2 regions of the Paenibacillus sp. Y5S-9 genome follow, and region 1 is predicted to be linked to the other one. Evidence: predicted binding sites of a transcription regulator. Region 1 holds the regulator's gene; the other holds the start of a gene.
What was found. Region 1 encodes Rex, which represses fermentation and respiration genes when NADH is low (regulators of the CRP and FNR family bind a similar motif). Its sites were predicted from a motif close to TTGTGAAATATTTCACAA; they were not measured.
Positions count from the first base shown of each region.

Region 2: the regulator Rex is predicted to act here: its motif matches at 1,316-1,333, upstream of V6669_RS28630 (cytochrome ubiquinol oxidase subunit I).

Region 1 is NZ_CP145887.1:4,307,441-4,311,136, forward strand. Features, by position in the region: gene V6669_RS18875 (hypothetical protein) at 1-14, opposite strand, end outside; gene V6669_RS18880 (DUF5590 domain-containing protein) at 324-854, opposite strand; gene V6669_RS18885 (amidohydrolase) at 894-2,201, opposite strand; gene V6669_RS18890 (redox-sensing transcriptional repressor Rex) at 2,188-2,841, opposite strand; gene dinG (ATP-dependent DNA helicase DinG) at 3,066-3,696, opposite strand, start outside.
Region 2 is NZ_CP145887.1:6,521,121-6,524,816, reverse strand. Features, by position in the region: gene V6669_RS28635 (hypothetical protein) at 1-1,071, opposite strand, end outside; gene V6669_RS28630 (cytochrome ubiquinol oxidase subunit I) at 1,455-2,870, shown strand; gene cydB (cytochrome d ubiquinol oxidase subunit II) at 2,815-3,696, shown strand, end outside.

The sequences.
Region 1 (3,696 bases):
ACTTTTAGTTTCAAGTGAATTACCCCTCCCAGATTTTGGCCCAACCTACTGGCTTATTGGTATATAAGAATATGTGCACATTGACTCCTGCGATAATTTCGACAGGTTTATTTGTTTTGAATGTAACTTTGAGTACATATCTGAGTATATCACATCGTATATACAATTTCGAAGGCGAAAATATGAATAAATTATTAATTTTAACTATTTAAATTATTTAAATTATTTAAGTTTACGGGCAACACAAAGAACCGGTTCAGTCGGATATCCGTCTGCCGGTTCTTTTGTTTCATTCATTCTCTAGCTATGTCACTCTATTTGTTCTAGCTGTTCGGGAGTGTGTAGACCAGGTCCACCTGTTCTCCGTTGCTAAAACGATAAAAACGATAGTGGTTATGCGTACCGTCTTTATAATACACTTGCCACACATATATTCCATTCACAACTCCAGGCATGATTCGCTTAATCTCGCCGGCAGGAACTTCAGAACTGAAGCGATTGCGGATCTGCGCTTCGGACATGCCATTCTGCAGCAGCTCACTGTGTACAGCGTTTGCACCCTTAGCCGGTTGATTGTTTGCATCGAATTTAACCCAGACCATAACATCCTGGTTATCCTTGTTTTTGCCGATCAGGGTCCAGTAGATGTTATCAGAGCCTTCTTTGTCTCCCCAGATGTACTTACGCAATTCATCATAGGATGTAATGCCCAGTTGCTCCTGTGCTGCCTGTATGGCGAGCGCTTCTTCCTTGCGCTGGTCCTGCGTGACATGGACGTAATAACGCTGAAGTCCAAACAGAATCAGAACCAGTGCAAGCAGCGAAATCCATATCCACTTCTTTTTTTTCTTCAAAAGTCGAACTTCCTTTCCCTATGATGCTCTATCCTGCAATTAACGAGCAAGCAGACCATCAAATGCCAATTGAGACTCACGCAAAATACGCTCTTCATCCAGCGTCAGACATTCGCCATGTTTCACCACTTGTTTCCCATCCACCCATACGTGCTCTACATCTTTGGCAGAAGCCGAGTAGATCGTATGTGAGATCAGGTCTGTATGTGGATAGAAATGTGCTTGTTCAATGTCCAAGGCGATAAAATCAGCCTTCATGCCGACCTGAAGCGCTCCAGTATTGTTCAAGAAGATGGATTTGGCGCCATATGAAGTTCCGAGTAGTAATGCTTCACCCGCTGGCACTGCCGTCGGGTCACCAGACACGCCTTTATGAATCAACGCAGCCAGTCTCATTTCCTCGAACATATCCAGGTTGTTGTTACTTGCTGGTCCGTCAGTTCCGAGTGACACGGTAACTCCTGCTTTCAGCAACGCAGGTACACGCGCAACACCGGAAGCGAGTTTCAGGTTACTTCCCGGGTTATGGGATACAGCCACATCATGACGAGCCAGAATCTCAATCTCTTCGTCATTCAGATGCACCGCATGTGCAACCAGGGATGGACGGGAGAAAAAGCCCAGTTTCTCCAGATGTGCTACAGGACGCAGTCCATAATCAGCCACGTTCTGCTCGACTTCACGAAGCGTTTCCGACATATGTGTATGAAGAGGAAGGTTTAGGTCGTTCGCGACCTGTACAAGCTTCTCTATGTAGTCAGGAGGGCATGTATATGGTGCGTGTGGCGAGATTACGGTTGTAATTCGACCATCTGCCTGTCCATTCCACTCACGTGCAAACGCTGCCGACTCCTCCAGCTTCCGCAGTTGCTCTTCTTCCGAGCATAGCCCAATCACACCACGTGCCAGTGCTGCTCTAACGCCGGATTGCTCCACAACTTTGGCAACTTGATCCATGTGATCGTACATGTCCAGGAAAGCTGTAGTTCCGCCTTTCAACATTTCAAGCACCGATAGTGAAGTTCCCCAATATACGTCTTCTGAAGTCATTTTCGCTTCCATCGGCCACATTTTTTCCTGCAACCATACTTGCAACGCAAGATCGTCTCCGTGCCCTCTGAGCAACGACATCGCTGCATGACCATGCGTATTGATCAGACCCGGCAGGAAGAACAGTCCTTTTCCATCCACTTTGGTACAATTTTTGTCTTCATCCGGCAATGTCTCACCAATATGCACAATCTTGTCATTCTCAACAACCATGTATCCGTGGACCACGTTCCATGTTGTGCCGCCTTCATTAACGGCAAATTTGCCGTTGTGAATTACCCATCTATTTGTTGTCATCTTCCTCGTCGTCCTTTCCAGTCTCCAAGTAATAGGCCAAACTAAGCAGATCCGTTGTAAAGTCAGCATGGTGAATGCGGATATGCGGCGGTGTTTTTAGAATTGTTGGTGCAAAATTAAGGATCGCTTCAATTCCCGATTCAATAAGCTGATCGGCTACATTTTGAGCTTCCGTATCTGGAACTGTAATAATACCGATGCGGATGTTATCCGTTTTAACCGCTTCCGTCAATTCATTCATTGGTTTTACCGTCAAACTGTTGATTTGACTACCAATCTTCGGTCCATATGCATCAAATACAGCAACAATCTTCATGTTGTCTTTCAGATATGCGTTGTAGTTGGACAAGGCCTGTCCGAGGTTACCCGCACCTACCAGAGCTACATTAATTTGCTGATCGATTTTGAGAATGTGACGAATTTTCTCGATCAAATAGGATACATCATACCCGATCCCTTTACGACCAAAATCACCGAAGTAAGCCAGGTCTTTACGAATTTGGGCCGGATTCAGATCCAGCCTTTGTCCAAGCTCTTGAGAAGAAACAGTAGCCACCTCACGCTGGTGCAACTCGCTCAAATAGCGCAAGTATACAGGCAGACGTCGTACCACCGCTTCCGAAATTTTATCCGATTTCATTCTTGCTCCCCCTTACCAAGGCCACGATAAAATAATAGATGAAAAGATGAGCATTCTGTATAAACTCAATGATAGACGTGACATTTTATACAGAATGCTCCTTGTAATTTAGGTTATAAGTTCTTACGTGCAACTGCTTTAATCGGATACGGAAATATCTAATAAAGTTTAACGCCAAACGATAGTGTCATGCAATGATTTAACGAACAAAACAACCATTATTCTTATTCATTAGCAGGTTTTTCCAACCACTCGGTGATTCGTGGAACCATCTGCTCCGTGAGCATATGCTCCATTTTGGGACCTGGTAATGAATATAAAAAGAATTTACCATAGTACGCTTCAATCACACGTGTATCATAAACAATGACAATTCCTCTGTCCTTTGCTGTACGCACCAATCGGCCAAATCCCTGCTTGAAACGAATGACCGCTTGTGGCACTGACAGTTTCATGAACGGATTTTTCTTCTGTTCCTGAAGCAACTCACTCTTGGCTTCCACCAACGGATGATTCGGCGGCTGGAAAGGCAGTCGCACTATAGCGAGACAGGTTAGAGCCTCTCCCGGGATATCTACCCCCTCCCAGAAGCTGCTTGTGCCCAGAAGTACTGTTGCTTTGGCATCTTGGAACCTGCGAGTCAATTTGGAACGACTTCCACTATCAACGCCTTGACCAAGCAACGAGATGTCGTTGCCAGACAGCGCCTCCTTCAGCGGATCATAGACCTGTCGCAACATCTTGTATGAAGTAAACAGAACCATCATGCGTCCACGCGTAGCAATTGCCGTCTCTGCGAGTGATTGCACCAGCATATTAACAAAGTGCGCATCACCCACACTACCCTTCACACTT
Region 2 (3,696 bases), 2.2 Mb from region 1:
TTCCACACGTCCAGTCTCCTGGTAGATGCGGAATTTCCAATGTCTCGCCGTTTCTCCACCAAGTTCGTCCAGGATACGCAGGGCATTTCCGTAATCATCGTTCATACGCAGTAGTTCCGCTCGTACAAGTTGATCTTCTCCTGCCTCCAGCCAGCGACATAACTGTTCATAATGATGCCGTTCCTGCTCATCGGATGCACTAATTCCGTACACTCGCAGGGCGTCCTCCAACTCTCCAACCCGGGCATGAATGGCAGACAGGAATCGATAATGGGAGATCACACAATCACTGCGACCATTCATGACTGCATGGGTGAAGGCCTCTTGCAACGAATGGACGGCCCGCCGATCTTCAAGCAAGTATTCATAGGCTGCCAGCAAAAAGGATATCGTCTCATGTGCACCTGCTTTGGCACGAAGCTGGCGGTAGAAGTCGGCACGTACACTGCATTGAAGCAGGGAGACACTATCCAGAGTGCCTGACAGAATCTGCCGCAGTGCATACAGGAAGAACAGTTCATAGTCCCGGAGAGGGACTTCGAGATCATCCTTTTGCATCGTACCCGCGGGTGAAGGATCTTCACCTCCTAGCCAGATGGCGCGTACGCCTTGGAATAACAGCTTCATATATCGTGTTTCGGAGGATGTACCGACCAGATCAGCGATACCGACCAGTTTGGAAATGCTGCTCTCCCACAGTGGGGAAGATGCTTCGTCTCCGGCAGGCTCAGGGAGCAGAACAATACATAGCTCCGGTTCCAGCGAAGCTGCAGCCATGAGCCAGTAAGGATGAGTGACTACGGCTACGGTGCGAGGTTCCAGCAATAGCTGCTCGGCTTCAGGGAGGGAGATGACGGTAATGACCGGAGGTACATCTTCTGTTTGCGTCAGGCTGCTGACATAGAAGACCTCTCCCTCGATCGACAGCAGTGCAGCAATATCGGGATAGGGAAAGGATGACCAGCCACCTTTGCGAGGGAAGAGAACATATCGGACAGGGGACTGTGCTGTACTGACCTTATCCAGGCTGGCTTCGGTGTCTTTACCTGGTAGTAGTGCAGGTTTTTCCATGAATAGTTCACCTCACCTTGACTGTAATATGGAGCGTCATTCGCTCTGCATTTGCTTCATGCTTTCACTTCATATGTAAAGCCCTCACGGTACTTCGCATGATATGCCTGAGACTAACATATGGGCATTCCGTCCCAAACATGAGTATCTTCCATGAATAGATGCAGTTGGCAAGCTGTGATAATAGGCTGAATTTTATCTTTTGTGTGACTAGGATCACTTTTTTTTGCTCTAGAGACGAAGATTGTGATAATTCTCACATGTATAAAATAGGTAATCTGGCACAATACGTTCATCAACGTATTTGGCGGACAGACAGCGAAGGTGCAGCTTCAATGCCAGATACACATACTGCGAAGTAAACAGAAAGAAGGGGTAACGGTATGGATCCGATTATGTTATCGCGTATCCAATATGCACTTACAACGATTTTCCATTTCTTTTTTGTCCCGCTATCCATCGGTCTTGTACTGTTGGTTGCGATTATGGAGACGTTGTACGTTGTTAAGGGGAAGGAAATCTACAAAACGATGGCCAAGTTCTGGGGCAAGCTGTTCCTGATTAACTTTGCCGTCGGGGTAGTCACAGGTATTTTGCAAGAGTTCCAGTTCGGTATGAACTGGTCCGAGTACTCCCGATTTGTCGGGGACGTGTTCGGTGCGCCACTGGCTATTGAAGCGCTACTGGCGTTTTTTATGGAGTCTACATTTATTGGGTTGTGGATATTCGGATGGGATCGTTTGTCCAAAAAAGTGCATCTGGCCTGCATCTGGCTGGTGTTTGTCGGCACATTCCTGTCCGCGCTGTGGATTCTGGCAGCCAATTCATTTATGCAGCATCCTGTCGGGTTTGAGATTAACAACGGCCGAGCCGAGATGAATGATTTCTTTGCACTCATCACGAATGGTCAGCTTCTCGTCGAATTCCCACATACGATTTTTGGGGCATTGATGACAGGGGCTTTTGTCGTAACCGGGATCAGTGCTTACAAATTGATGAAAAAGCAGGATGTGGAGATCTTCCGCAAATCGTTTAATATTGCGATCATTATCGCTCTTGTTTCCTCGTTTGGTGTAGCTTTCTCCGGACACTTCCAGGCTCAATATCTCGTGGAGACACAGCCGATGAAGATGGCAGCCAGTGAAGGCACATGGACAACGACAGAAGATCCGGCACCATGGACAGTGGTCGCTTTTATCGATCCGGATAAACAGGAGAGTACGGGTGAGATCAAAATCCCTGGATTGCTCAGTTACCTGTCCTACAGCAAGTTCTCCGGTAGTGTCAAAGGCATGAAGGAGCTTCAAGCTGAGTATGAACAGACGTATGGACCGGGGGACTATATCCCGCCAGTACGGACAACGTTCTGGAGTTTCCGTATCATGATTGCAGCGGGTGGTTTGATGATTGCACTGGCGCTATACGGTACGTTCCTAGCCATGCGTAAGAAGCTGGAGGTCGCTGGGAAGTGGTTTATGCGTCTGATGGTATTCGCTATATCCTTGCCGTTTATCGCCAATACATCAGGTTGGATTATGACCGAGGTTGGAAGACAGCCATGGACGGTATTTGGTTATATGACCACCGAAGCCGGAGTCTCACCGAATGTATCCGCAGGAATGATCCTGTTCTCGACCATTGCGTTCACAGCTGCGTATACGGTTCTCGGAATCGTGATGGTATACCTGTTCGTACGTGAGATCAAGGCAGGGCCGTTTGCGGTCGAGAAGCCAGAAGATCACGATGAATCGGCCGATCCGTTCGGCGTGGATGGAGGTTATTCCGTTGTCACTAAGTGAGTTGTGGTTTTTGCTGATTGCCGTATTGTTTGTTGGTTTCTTCTTTTTGGAAGGTTTTGATTTTGGTGTGGGGATGTCTACAGGTATTATCGCCAAAACAGATCGTGAACGCCGGACTCTGATCAACTCGATTGGTCCGTTCTGGGATGGTAATGAAGTATGGCTGATTACAGCAGGGGGCGCGATGTTTGCCGCCTTCCCGCACTGGTATGCCACATTGTTCAGTGGTTTTTACCTGCCACTTGTAGTGGTGTTACTCGCCTTGATTGGTCGCGGAGTTGCTTTCGAATTCCGCAGTAAAATGAAACAGCAGCGCTGGCGCAAAACGTGGGACATCATCATTGTTGTCTCCAGCGCGCTCTTGCCTTTCCTATTCGGCGTGGTCTTTGCCACATTGATGAAAGGTCTGCCCATTGATGGGGAGATGCAGCTGCGTGCAGGATTCCTCGATATTGTTAATCCGTACACCGTGATTGGTGGCTTGAGCGTAACCCTGCTGTGTCTGGTTCATGGATTGCTGTTTGCATCACTACGAACAGTAGGTGATCTCAGAGAGCGTGCCTTGAAGACAGCGCAAAAATTAATGCTGCCGCTGGCTGCACTGCTCGCTGTTTACGCGTTAATGACGTATTTCATGACCGATGTGTTCGCCGTACGCGGCTGGGCTCTTTGGATTATGGTTGTACTCGGCGCAGTCTCGCTTGCACTTGCGGCATACTTTGTTCGTCAGAAGCGTGAAGGCTGGGCTTTTGGGATGACTGGGGCAGTGATTGCAATTGCTTTTGCCTCGGTCTTTATCGGACTTTTCCCAAGAGTGATGGTGAGT